DNA from 3 places in the Paenibacillus sp. UNC217MF genome. Region 2 is predicted to be linked to each of the others. Evidence: riboswitches for the same ligand, from Rfam matches in the RefSeq annotation. Region 2 holds a riboswitch; each other region holds the start of a gene.

The links. Region 2 has a riboswitch for cyclic di-AMP ahead of BP95_RS0127540 (TrkH family potassium uptake protein). Riboswitches for the same ligand answer to the same signal wherever they lie in the genome.
Region 1: another riboswitch for cyclic di-AMP. It lies ahead of BP95_RS0114655 (3D domain-containing protein); the one in region 2 lies ahead of BP95_RS0127540 (TrkH family potassium uptake protein).
Region 3: another riboswitch for cyclic di-AMP. It lies ahead of BP95_RS0119240 (3D domain-containing protein); the one in region 2 lies ahead of BP95_RS0127540 (TrkH family potassium uptake protein).

What each region holds. Positions count from the first base shown of each region.
Region 1 covers NZ_JMLT01000026.1:47,797-52,041, forward strand. Annotated here, with positions in the region: gene rsmA (16S rRNA (adenine(1518)-N(6)/adenine(1519)-N(6))-dimethyltransferase RsmA) at 1-780, opposite strand, end outside; gene rnmV (ribonuclease M5) at 786-1,352, opposite strand; gene BP95_RS0114655 (3D domain-containing protein) at 1,519-2,646, opposite strand; cyclic di-AMP (ydaO/yuaA leader) riboswitch at 2,965-3,168, opposite strand; gene BP95_RS0114660 (TatD family hydrolase) at 3,362-4,129, opposite strand; gene BP95_RS0114665 (HD domain-containing protein) at 4,165-4,245, opposite strand, start outside.
Region 2 covers NZ_KK366030.1:138,300-142,544, reverse strand. Annotated here, with positions in the region: gene BP95_RS0127550 (hypothetical protein) at 1-95, shown strand, start outside; gene BP95_RS0127545 (potassium channel family protein) at 188-871, opposite strand; gene BP95_RS0127540 (TrkH family potassium uptake protein) at 911-2,269, opposite strand; cyclic di-AMP (ydaO/yuaA leader) riboswitch at 2,329-2,487, opposite strand; gene BP95_RS0127535 (CPBP family intramembrane glutamic endopeptidase) at 2,736-4,245, shown strand, end outside.
Region 3 covers NZ_KK366027.1:725,217-729,461, reverse strand. Annotated here, with positions in the region: gene BP95_RS0119250 (amino acid ABC transporter permease) at 1-373, shown strand, start outside; gene BP95_RS0119245 (amino acid ABC transporter ATP-binding protein) at 366-1,088, shown strand; cyclic di-AMP (ydaO/yuaA leader) riboswitch at 1,348-1,516, shown strand; gene BP95_RS0119240 (3D domain-containing protein) at 1,526-2,236, shown strand; gene BP95_RS32685 (polysaccharide deacetylase family protein) at 2,322-3,494, opposite strand; gene BP95_RS0119230 (dihydroorotate dehydrogenase electron transfer subunit) at 3,888-4,245, shown strand, end outside.

The DNA of each region.
Region 1 (4,245 bases), on a different contig from region 2:
TGTCAGCCTGTCTGTACCACACTTGCTGGCATAGCGAGCCTTCAGGTTATTCCAAATCGTCTTGCGACGCTGAGCGAACGAAGCCTGTACAACATCGAATAACAGCGGCTCATCCTTCACCTGCACAGGTGGAGTCTGTCTCACACGTAGACGGATTACTGCAGACTCTACATTTGGCTGCGGGATGAACACCGTATGCGGCACGGTGCATACAAGCTCCGGCTCTGCAAAATATTGAACAGCCACACTTAAGCTGCCGTAATCCTTGCCTCCTGGCTTCGCTGCCATTCGCTCTGCAACTTCCTTCTGAATCATGACGACGATGTTCTTGAGCGGCAGACGCTCCTCCAGAAGCTTCATCATAATCGGGGTCGTCACATAATACGGCAAGTTAGCCACAACACTTACCCGATCGACATCCTGGAACTGTTCGCGGAACAATTCATGCAAATCCACCTTCAATACATCCCCATGTACAACATGGACATGTTCATAGGGCTCCAGCACTTCCCCTAATATCGGAAGCAAGCGCTGATCGATCTCGACTGCTGTTACACGACGAGCGCGCTTAGCGAGCTGCTCCGTAAGCGCACCAATCCCAGGCCCAATTTCCAGGGCACCTGTCACATCATCCAGCTCTGCAGCATCCACAATACGGCGCAAAATGTTCATATCAATTAGGAAGTTCTGTCCTAAGCTTTTCTTAAATGAAAACCCATGCTTGCGTATAATGTCTTTCGTGCGGTTCGGTGTTGCAATATCTATTCTCGTCTGCGTCATTCCATCTATTCTCCTTCTGCACATTGTTCCTGCTCGAATTGGTTCAGCTTCCGCAAGGCGTTCTCAAATTCCTCTCGTCCGATCTGAAACACACCGCAGCGCTTGAGCATCTGCTTCGCGTTACAGTATCCAATGCCCAATATTTCACCTAACTGCCGTCTGCGTTCTGCAGAGCCTGCATGCGTCGTTAATCCCGCTTCGACGAGATCCGTCCACGTCAGCTCTGACGTCATGCTTGGCATCTCTGAGCGAACCTGCTCTAAGGCACGGCGAATCGCTTCTGGCTTTGCATTCTCCACACCAAGATCCCCTTTGGCTATCGCCTCATGTCTAGGCAGGAAAGCGTGCTTGCACCCAGGTACACGTTCTGCTATCGTCTTCCGAATTTTCTCTCCCGCATGATCTGGATCCGTGAAAATAATAACCCCTCGACGCTCTTGGGCCAATGCGATGCGTTTTATCGTTGTATCATTAATCGCCGATCCACCTGTCTCAATTGTATCCGCCTCAACGGCACGGTGAATGGCAACGGTATCATCTTTGCCTTCTACAACTATCACTTCACGTATCAATATGCTTGCTCCTCTCACCACAAGGCTGCTTCCTAATTCCGCATCCTTCTCATGCTCTCCATTCATAAATAAACAACAAAAGAAGAGGGTGTCCCCTCTTCTTAGCATGACATAAATCATTATTCATTACTATATCCTAATTACACATGGCTGCATACCTTGTGCGTTAGTTCGATTCCGGCTTTACTGGGCCAACCACGTATACGGTGTACCCCTTCTTGCGTCCGAATTTGCTGACCGCCTTCTTGCTGTCGAAGTATACATCGATAATTTTCCCCTTGACCGCGCCACCTGTATCTTCAGCACGTCTGAATCCAATCCCTTCGATATATACCCACCAGCCGAGCGGAATGACCTTCGGATCAACCGCGATAGTACGACCTTCTGATACTATTGCGCCAGATGCCGTCTTCGCACCAGCCGATCCCTCAGATTCCGTATACGCCGTCAGTTGAACGTTCTTCAGCACTTTTTTATAGTTAAAATCTTTGTCGCCACTGGAAACATTGTCAGAATCGTCTTCCTGCGCGTTCACTGACAGAACAGCAACTTCCGGTTCCTTCTTCGTTCCATAGGCTATCACTTGATTCACTTGTTTTGTATGAACGGATTTGTCGACCATCTGCGCATATACGAGCTTACCATCCTCGTACGTTTTCTGTACTTTCTGGACAACCAAGCCTTCTTTTCCATCTTGAACCGTCTTGGTCTTCCCCTTAAGGAGAGTAGCATCTGCCTGCTTCACCACTTGATAAGGAACCTTCACTTTACGCTCTTCCATCTTCTTGCTGACACGGACGATACGAATATCCATGTTCTTCGAAATAGAGGCACGCTTAGAAGGGAATACCTTATCTTCAGGGTTCACTTGGATTTGCAGCGAACTCAGTGCATCATGCACCGACTTCTTCGTCGTAAATTGTGTTTCTTTCTTCCCATCCGCTGTAATTTGGATAGGCAAAGCGCGTTCAATAATAACTCGATCTCCATCAGCAATTTCTGCATCAAGCGGCTTCGATACTACATCGTATGCCCCAAGCGCTATCGCATGCTCATCCAAAACATTGCGAAGCGTATCTAGGCGAGTTTCGACTGAACGCTCTTGTCCATCAACGAGCACAGCCACTGTCTTCTTCGTTACATTATACCAAGTCAAGACTGCTATTAATGTGATCACGATTGCTACAGCTGCAATAACGGTGATAACACGCACATTTTCATGCTTCCATCGCAATGCGAGTGACATGCTGGATGATCGGGGTTCATGGGTTTCGTTGTTCACGATCTGTCCCATTTCTCGGTCCTCCTTACATAGTCCCGCCGTCGAGTGCTCTGCATGATTCCATCTGACGCGACTATTTCAAGAATGTTTACGAGAGACTTCACTTGCCATAAACGAGCATGTAATCGTTCAAGACAATGCCGAAATCTCCGTACCAACGTTTCAGTATTGGCTGCTCCCACCTCCTATTTCTTACACCCTATGACGTCTTTATTCTCATTATTCAAAAAAAAGAATGTTTGAGAGTAAACAAAAGAAGCCCTTCGTAAGAGGAGACTCTTTCGCGGCTTCCGTAATAGAAACCCAAACGTCAACAGTGCAGGACGCGAGGAACCCTCTCTCGGTACGCTGACGAGGTTAGCTGTCGGGTTCGGGCTTGAGAGTCGCCCTATCGGAACCAACCGGCTCATGGCTCGGTCGTCCCTAATTCACCCCAAGGAATTAATCCGTGTGATTGAACATGTACTCATGTCATGTCGTTCACACTCTGGTTCCCCCGCTCTCCACTTCATGGAGATTAAGCGATACTGAATTAGTTGGAACAATATTGAATTGTGTAATAACATCTGTGAGAAATCATATCGTGTTTGCAATCTTCTTGTAAAGACAGTAGCAATTCCGTTTTTCGCGAAAAATGGTTAAAAAAATGTAACTTAATCCGTTTTTCATAATGAAATCCACTTATTTTATGGCCAATGTCTTTTTTTCACTTGTTTTTGGCCCGTTTTCACGCGATGTCAAAACATGTCATTGCATTTTGAGTCGTCATTCTGCAAAATTCTTCAAATTCCATACCTTTCAGCTCTGCTGCAACCTCTGCAACAAGACGAACATATGCGGACTCATTGCGCTTGCCTCGGAACGGATGAGGAGTCAAATAGGGAGAATCCGTCTCCACAAGCAGTCGATCATTCGGAACCTTAACAAGTACTTCTTTCGGCTGTTTTGCATTTTTGAAAGTAACAGGTCCTCCAAATGAAAGGTAGAAGCCCATATCCAGGCACATCTTCGCTGTTTCCCAGCTACCTGAGAAGGAGTGCATGATGCCCCCTACTTCGTGAGCCTTCTCCTCGCGCAAGATGCGGATTACATCTTCGTGCGCTTCACGATTATGAATAATGATCGGCATCTTCAATTCTCGCGCCAACCCAATTTGCTCGCGGAATACACGGTGCTGAACATCCTTCGGAGACGTATCCCAGTGATAGTCCAGTCCGATCTCGCCAATCGCCACAACCTTTTCATGCTCCGTTAGCTTGGCGATCCAGTCTATATCCTCCGGCTTCATCGTTATCGCATCTACCGGATGCCAGCCCACGGCTGCATAGATAAAATCATATTTCTCTGCCAACGCCATCGTCGTCGGGATCGTCTCTCGATTGAACCCGATGTTAACCATACGGGTCACCCCTTGTTCAACGGCCCGTGCGATAACCTGATCGCGATCCTCATCAAAATTGCTGCTGTCTAAATGCGTATGTGTATCAAATAACACGTTTATGCGCCCCTTTTTCTTTCTTGTAAATCGATCTAATGATTGCGGCGTATAAACATACGCCTTGTATCTTCCGTAAGGTGATTCGAGACTTCCAGAAGCTTGTCCATTGGGAA
Region 2 (4,245 bases):
AAGTAGCACGTCCGAATCGCTTTCTATTCATCACAGCAAGCATGGGTGCCTACTTCTTCCTGACTTATATCGTATTCAAAATTGTAGTCATGTAAAGCCATTTACATAAGCAATAAGCCTGCAGCTCGCTTCTCTATACAAGCGACAACTGCAGGCTTATTTATGACCTTCTACAGCAAGGGATTCTTTACGATTTTTTATCGTTCCCCTTCAACATAAATGCTTCTTCAAAATCTTCGATTTGCGTATTCGTACCAATCATAACCATAATATCTTTCTCATCAAGCACATCTTCGGCTGATGGTGCAATAATAATGCCTTTCGGCTTATTCAGCGCCACGATGCTGCACCCGAACTTAGCTCTTGGATTGACATCCTTGAGCGCCATTCCTTGCATGCAGCCAGGCACGCTCAGCTCTGCAATGGTATATTCTTTGGACAATTCAATGTAATCCAGCAAGTTCGGTGATACAAGTTGATGAGCTACGCGAATGCCCATATCCCGCTCCGGGTAAATAACCCTGTCCACACCAATCCGCTCCAGAACACGTCCATGCAATTCGGAAAGTGCTTTGGCGACAACCTTCTTCACGCCAAGTTCCTTCATTTGAATACTGACCAGAATGCTCGTCTGAATATCGTCACCAATGGCTACGATCGCGCAATCGAAGTTACGTATGCCGAGTGAGCGCAGCACCTCTTCATCTGATGCGTCCGCTACAACTGCATGGGTTACGAAGCCCATAACATCCCCGATTACTTCCTCATCTTTATCAATGCCTAGCACCTGATGTCCGAGCTTGACTAACTCCTTCGCGAGACTCGAACCGAAACGGCCCATCCCGATCACTGCAAACTGCTGCAACTCCATATCCCTGTATACTCCTTCGTCCGTTACAATCTAACTTGCTTATCCTATCGTTATTTTTCCTTCTGGGTGTCGGTATAATTCCCGCTCATTTTTCGGGCCTAACGCATAAGCCAACGTTAATGGCCCAAGACGGCCTGCAAACATCGTCAGGCTCAGCAGCACTTTTCCGATATCTGATAAATCCGCCGTCAATCCCATTGATAACCCTACCGTTCCGAAGGCCGATGTTGTATCGAATAATATCATCAGGAAGCTATGATCTTCTGTTGTCGACAATATCATCGATACGATAATGACCAAGAACAATGACAGCAACGTTAGCGTAACTGCTTTGAAGATACGATCCTTGGCGAGTCGATACCGGTAAATGACGATATCTTCTTTCCCGCGAATCATAGCAAATACAGCTCCAATGAGAATGGCGAACGTCGTCGTCTTAATACCACCACCAGTGGATCCTGGTGATGCCCCGATGAACATCAAAAGAACCATAAAAAATTGCGAGGCTTGGCGCATGGCTCCGATGTCAATCGTATTCGCTCCAGCGGTACGCGGGCTGACAGATTGGAACAGGGATGCCCAGAACTTCTCCCAACCATTCAAACTGCCTAACGTGCGTGTATTGGTAAATTCAAATATAAATATAACGACCGTTCCGATTACAATGAGCAATCCCGTCATCGTTAACACGATCTTCGTATGCAGAGACAACTTGCGAGTACGCTTATATTCCACCAAATCGGACAAGACGATAAATCCAATCCCGCCAAGGATAATAAGCAGCATCGATACCAGGTTAATAATAGGGTCTCCGACATAGCTGGTTAAGCTCGAAAACGGCCCACTGACAGAGCCGAATAAATCAAAGCCTGCGTTATTGAAAAAAGAAACAGCATGGAAGAAACCGAAATAAATGGCCTTGCCTAGCGGAAGATCAAATGCCCATCGCACGGAGAACAGTACAGCTGCCGTCCCCTCGATACATACCGCAAACAAGATCACTTTACGGATAAGGCGCACGATGCCTTCCATGCTGCCCTGATTAAGCGCTTCTTGCAATATAAGCCTTTCCTTCAGCGATATCTTCTTCTTCAGTGCTAATGCGAACAGCGTTGCCATTGTCATGAATCCAAGCCCGCCAATTTGGATGAGCAGCATGATGACCACCTGCCCGAATACGGTAAAATGAGTGCCCGTATCCACCACAATGAGCCCCGTCACACAAGTTGCTGACGTTGACGTGAACAATGCATCGAGGAATGGCAGCGGAATCCCATCCGCATTTGATATCGGAAGCATGAGTAGAAATGCACCCAATAATACAATTGCTGCAAACCCTACAACCAGAATTCGCGGTGGTGTCAGATTAAATCGAATGGCCTTTTTTGTTCCCTCCACGGGAGTCACCTCTTTTTTTCCCCACGAAAAAAAGCACTGGAAATCCAATGCTATCGCTGGTATCCTGACGTACATGCCTACGAGGTTAGCTGTCGGATTCGGGCACGTTCAGGCTGCCCTAATCGCAAGTGGATTCTATGCATCCACAACTGCGATATTCACCCCATTTATCGGGTCCCCCGCTTTCGTTCATTCACGAAACTCGGCTTGTATGCAATTCATAACGAGATTATATACGTTTCCCCTGCAGCATACAAAGTCAAGGAATGAACAAATTAACCAGAATAAGACGAAAAACTTGAAGAAATAGCGCTTACAATCCCCCATTTTCTTCAATTGTATTCAAAACACTCATTTTCGCTAGGTGTTTCTTCATTTTCTCTGCTGGACTTTACAAAGTTGAAGTAGATAAAATGAACAAATAAGCAACCATACGCTAAATGTGTGATGGAATGGAGGTTCCAACATGTCCTATGTATCCAAGCCGCTTCTGCTTTCTTCTGTGGCCGGATTTCTATTATTCCTCATTGTTCAGGTATTCATTCCCTTTCAGCAGACAGAAGCCATGATGGAATCAGCAGCCAGCCAATCCCTCTTAACCAAAGAGAAAGCAGCGCAAAAGGCACTCACATTTGTACAGGACTTAAAAAAGTTCCATATTTCAATTACACCTGAAGAAGATACTGCTCCAACCGTCATTTATCGCAGTCAATCAACGGTTTCCGGCTACATGAGCAAGGAGAAGCTGACCGCTTCATTTCAGAAATGGGAATCATCCAGTCCCTATGATACTTTTCAGGTATTATTGAATATGAATCGGGCTGGAAAATCCGGTGTCATGCGCATTGACGTTCACATGACAAGCGGTCGTATTATTGGATTCGAATGGGAGGAAAAGCCTCCTATCACCTCCTACATTAGCGGGGTTACGGGAAATCATGTGGATATGGCGTCAGCAGAAGATGCGGAGACTGCCTTGGATCCAGTGAACCGCAAGAAGCTTGCTGATACACTCTTGAAGCACATGGGATGGAATCCTACCCAATTAAAACTAATCGCATCATCGGCGGAGCTAGACACGGTAGAGTATAACGTGCCTGAAGCACGACTTGGTGAAGCCGCATTGAACGTGAAGGCCGTCTTCTCCCAAGATCGCATTGTCATGCTGAAGCCCTACTGGGTTATCCCGAACAGCTATCTAGCTGAAGAACTACATCAAACGAAGACTGCATCGTCCATTTACAATATCGGCTATATGTGGATGACGATCCTACTAAGTGCATGTTCACTGATCGCTTGCATCGTCTACCGTCATGGCCTGAAGTTCGGATCGAAGACATTGTTCGCCCTTACTGCCGTCTCATGCGGAATTTCTCTGCTGCATCTATGGAACGTGCTTCCGGGCCTCTTCGCTCTGGAACTCCGTACCCCTGTAGACGGGGTGAATATGGGGCTGCCCTTTGCCATTCAAGGCGCAATTACAGTAATTCAAGGCGTTATCCTCTACTTCTCTCTCCATGCGGGAAAGCGAGCATGGGAGTTGTCTGCGTACAGAGATGTTCTGCCTACCTGGAGTGATCGCGCATTTGGCGGCAAGCTCATACAAGCATTATGGATCGGAATCGCGTACACAGGCGTATTGCTCGGCATGCAAACGGTTATATTTTTCATTTTGGAATCAGGGTTTCATGCGTGGTCATCGACCGATGCCTCACAATCTCCGCTCAACCTGCGAATTGCACCACTGTTCCCTCTTCTAGCTTGGGTTGCAGCTATTTCGGAGGAAGGGATATACCGCTTGTTCGGGGTTGGACTGCTGAACCGATTGTTCCGCAACCCATGGTTAGCCGGGATTATCCCCACCCTTGTATGGGCATTCGGACATGTCACCTATCCGATCTATCCGTATTACTCTCGTCCGGTAGAGCTCTTGTTTATCGGCATGTTCTTCCTGTTCATTATGCTGAAGCATGGCT
Region 3 (4,245 bases), on a different contig from region 2:
ATCCTTAAATAGTGGTGCGTATTTGGCTGAAATCTTCCGTGCCGGCATACAATCGATCGACCACGGTCAATTGGAAGCAGCTCGTTCTCTCGGAATGTCAAAACCAATGGGAATGCGCTTGATCGTACTTCCACAAGCGTTCCGCAATGTTATTCCGGCGATCGGCAACGAATTTATTACGATTATTAAGGAGACTTCAATTGTCAGCACCATCGGGATTGCAGACTTGATGTTTGAGACAAATATCGTTCGTGCCAAAATTTATTCAGCGATGGGACCACTGATTGGAGCAGCGTGTATCTATCTCATTCTAACCTTCACTTTATCGAAAGTGGTGGCACGTTTGGAAAGGAAGTTGAGCGAGCATGATTAAAATTCAAAATTTGCATAAATCGTATGATAAATTGGAGATTTTAAAAGGGGTAAATGTCTCTATTGATCGTGGTGAAGTGGTTGTAGTCATAGGCCCTAGCGGATCCGGAAAGAGTACTCTCCTTCGTTGCATTAATTTGCTGGAAACTCCGACACAAGGGGATATCCGATTCGAGGATCAGTGCATCACTGACAAGTCGCACAACATTAACAAAACACGTGAAAAAATGGGGATGGTATTCCAATCGTTCAACCTATTTCCCCATATGACCGTGCTGCAAAATATTACCCTTGCTCCAATAAAGGTGAGACATGTGCCAGAAGCTGAAGCAAATAAACTAGCAATGGAGCTGCTTGGTAAGGTTGGCTTGGCGGATAAGGCCAAGGCATTCCCTAGACAATTGTCCGGTGGACAGAAGCAGCGTATCGCGATTGCGCGAGCACTTGCTATGCAGCCGCATGTGATGCTGTTCGATGAGCCGACATCAGCGCTTGATCCAGAGATGGTCGGCGAAGTGCTTGAGGTCATGAAATCACTCGCCGGAGAGGGAATGACGATGGTAATCGTAACTCATGAGATGAACTTCGCACGTGAAGTGGGCGATCGTATTTTGTTTATGGATGGCGGCAATATTGTGGAGGAAGGTTCTCCAGACCAATTATTTAACCATCCTAAGCATGCTAGAACGCAGGATTTTCTAAGCAGAGTATTGTAAAGAGGTATTGTAAATATATAGGTGTTCGAATAGGCATCCTTAGGGGGTGCCTATTGTTGTTTGCTGAATTATGTAAGCGTTTTCGTTTACAAATCTGAAATATGTGCTATGATGGAAACAGAAAGATTACAAAAATGTCATCTCTGATTACAAATTTGTTATGAAATAAAAAAAATTTGAAGCTTCAATCCATTGGGGGGCGCGGGTTCCAGAGAGTTACCATCATATTCCTGCGCACAGGTTACAAAATTGTGATATGATGCAATCCGAGCCGAAACGACACACCCGTACGGGGGATTATTGACCGGTGTTCGATATTACGAGAACACCTTGGGGTGAATCGCTTATTCCGCAACTTGGAATGGCGTAGGGGAACTCCTTGACCCGAATCCGACAACTAACCCCGCAGGCTAATGCACAGGAGGAAAACAAAACATATGCGTAAAAGAATTACACTAACGATTACAGCAGCTTTACTTGGACTTGCGTCCATTCTTCAAATTTTGCCGGCACAGGCTGAGCCCTATACGGTAAAAGAAGGAGAAACGTTCTATTCAATTGCTAAGAATTACAACATGAGTGTTGAATCCGTATTGTCGGCAAACCCGACAATTAATCCGAAAAATCTGTATGGTGGACTCTCCATCGAACTTCCAAGCCCTGTTGTTCAAAAGTCGGTATTGGAAGGGATGCCAGTCAATAATGCTTTGGGTGTAGCAAAAAATGACGAACAGGCAGTCAAAACGGCTTCGAATAATCAGAAAGCAGCAGTACAACAAGCTGCTCCTAAAAATGTAGTTCAATTGTCCTCTGGACGTACAGCGACATACAAGAAAACGATAAGCATGCGTGCAACAGCCTACACAGCTCATCCGAGTGAAAATGGCAAATGGGGCGCAGTAGATGCATTGGGTAATGCATTGAAACTAGGTACAGTTGCGGTCGATCCAAAAGTGATTCCGCTTGGTACGAAATTGTATATTACGGGATATGATTTCAAACACTTACCGACAGGCGGTATGGTTGCTGTAGCTACGGATACAGGCGGTGCAATCAAGGGGAAAAAGGTTGACATATTTGTACCGGTAAGCAAGAAGACAGGCAACACATTCGGCGTGCAAGACGTTAAAGTATATGTGTTGAAATAATATCTACTATTATATATAGATGTAGATGAATACTTACAATAGCAATTGAACAACAAGCCTCGCCATTATGGCGGGGCTTGTTTTCTTATTCCTTCTTTTCCTTCTGATCTTGGAGTAGATCAGGCAGGGTGACGAATTCATATTTCCGCTCCCTTAACTGCTGAATAATTGATGGGAGTGCTTTCACGGTTCCATGCAGATACCCATTTTGTGTGCTTCCGCTGGCATGCTGCAATACGATGGAACCTGGGCGTACCCCACGCATCACATTTTGCAAAATACGTGAAGCGGTTAATCCACGCCAATCGTTTGTATCTACATCCCAATTGACGACCATGTATCCATTATCTCCTGCCCAGCGCAATTGCTCTTCGTTGATTTCTCCATATGGCGGACGGAAGTATCGAGGCTTATATCCGGTAGACTGCTCGATAATGCGTTCAGTATCCTTCACCTGGTGTTCAAAAGCTGGAAGCGTCAGCTTTGTCAGCAACGGATGATTGTACGAATGATTACCGATCACATGCCCCTCGCGCACCATCCGCTCGACGAGTCCTGGATAAGCCTTGGCACGAGAGCCAACAAGAAAGAAAGTGGCTCGGATATTGTGCTCCTTCAATATATCCAATACAAGCGGCGTAATGCGGTTATCCGGTGCGTCATCGAAGGTGAGCGCAACTTGTCGTTCTCCATGACGCTGCTTCGCATTCAATTTAAAGATATGTGGGTATTTCAACCGTAGTTCCGCAATCGTGAGATGCTGTTTCTTCATCTTATGCATGCTGGAGCGGGATGATTGTGAAGCTTGCGCCGCAGATTGCGACGGGGTTGATTTCTGCCACTTGTGCTGGCGTTCATTCGAAGAGGAAGAACGCTGCTTCTGCTGGCTAGATTCTGACTCTGCCTGCTGCGACTCCAGTCTCTTCTGACTTTTCTGATTATCACGCTCTTTATGCTCAGCTGATATGGTGAATTTAGGCATCTCAAGATGATCCGATGAAGCTGCATTCTCTTGCTTCCCCTTAGCATGTGGGGAATGCATGTTTACAGAGTCTGCCTTGAAGATACGTGGTACTGGATGAGTGCGATCTTGTCTCCACAGACTGTCTGCTGATGAATGGATCGATTCTGACTGATTTGGCTTGCTTGGTGGAAGATTGGGTATGGGAGGCGTTGCTTCCTGCGAACGATGGAAGCAGCCAGTAATACAGAGCAAACAAAGGGATAATACAGATAAGCAGATTCGACAATGTTGCATAGCGCCATTCCCCCATTCCATAAACAGTTCAATGTTCTTGTTATGTCCTTGGGGTGGTAGAAATATGCCCTTCCACTTACCTAGTACGGTAGGGAAATAATCTCATCGACTATAATTGTTAGGATGTTCACTTGTAACTTCTTGCTAATATTCTGAAAATTTGCGAAACCATTGTCATAATTCATACGCTAATGTGACATGGGTCACAGTGGGATGTCAACCAGAACATGCATAGTAGAAGTGTAAAGGTGAGAAAAGCTTATGCATAGGCCATATAGGCAGCAATCCATAAGGTTGTGAATGTGGGCTTTTCTTACGAGCAGGAATCTGCACATCTCAATAAACGTGAGAAGGATGCAGACTGTCCTTACTCGTGAAAAAAGGAGCATACTTGTGTATACGATTCTTTCCAACGAACGCATCTCTGAAGGCATTTACCTCATGACGGTGGAGGGTCAATTTCAAGCAAGCATGGGTCAATTCTTTATGCTGCGGGCCTGGAATACGGCACCTATTCTGTCTCGTCCAATTAGCATCTGCAATTTGGAGAAGGATAGCATCCAGTTCCTGTACAAGATTGCAGGAGAGGGTACGCGTTTAATTGCACAGCTGCGTGATGGAGACCGTATCCAGCTAGAGGGGCCATTCGGCAATGGCTTCCCGCAAGTGGAGGGACGAACTGCACTTATCGGAGGCGGTATTGGCATTGCACCCTTATTATATACGGCGAAGCAGTTGGATAAACCGGATA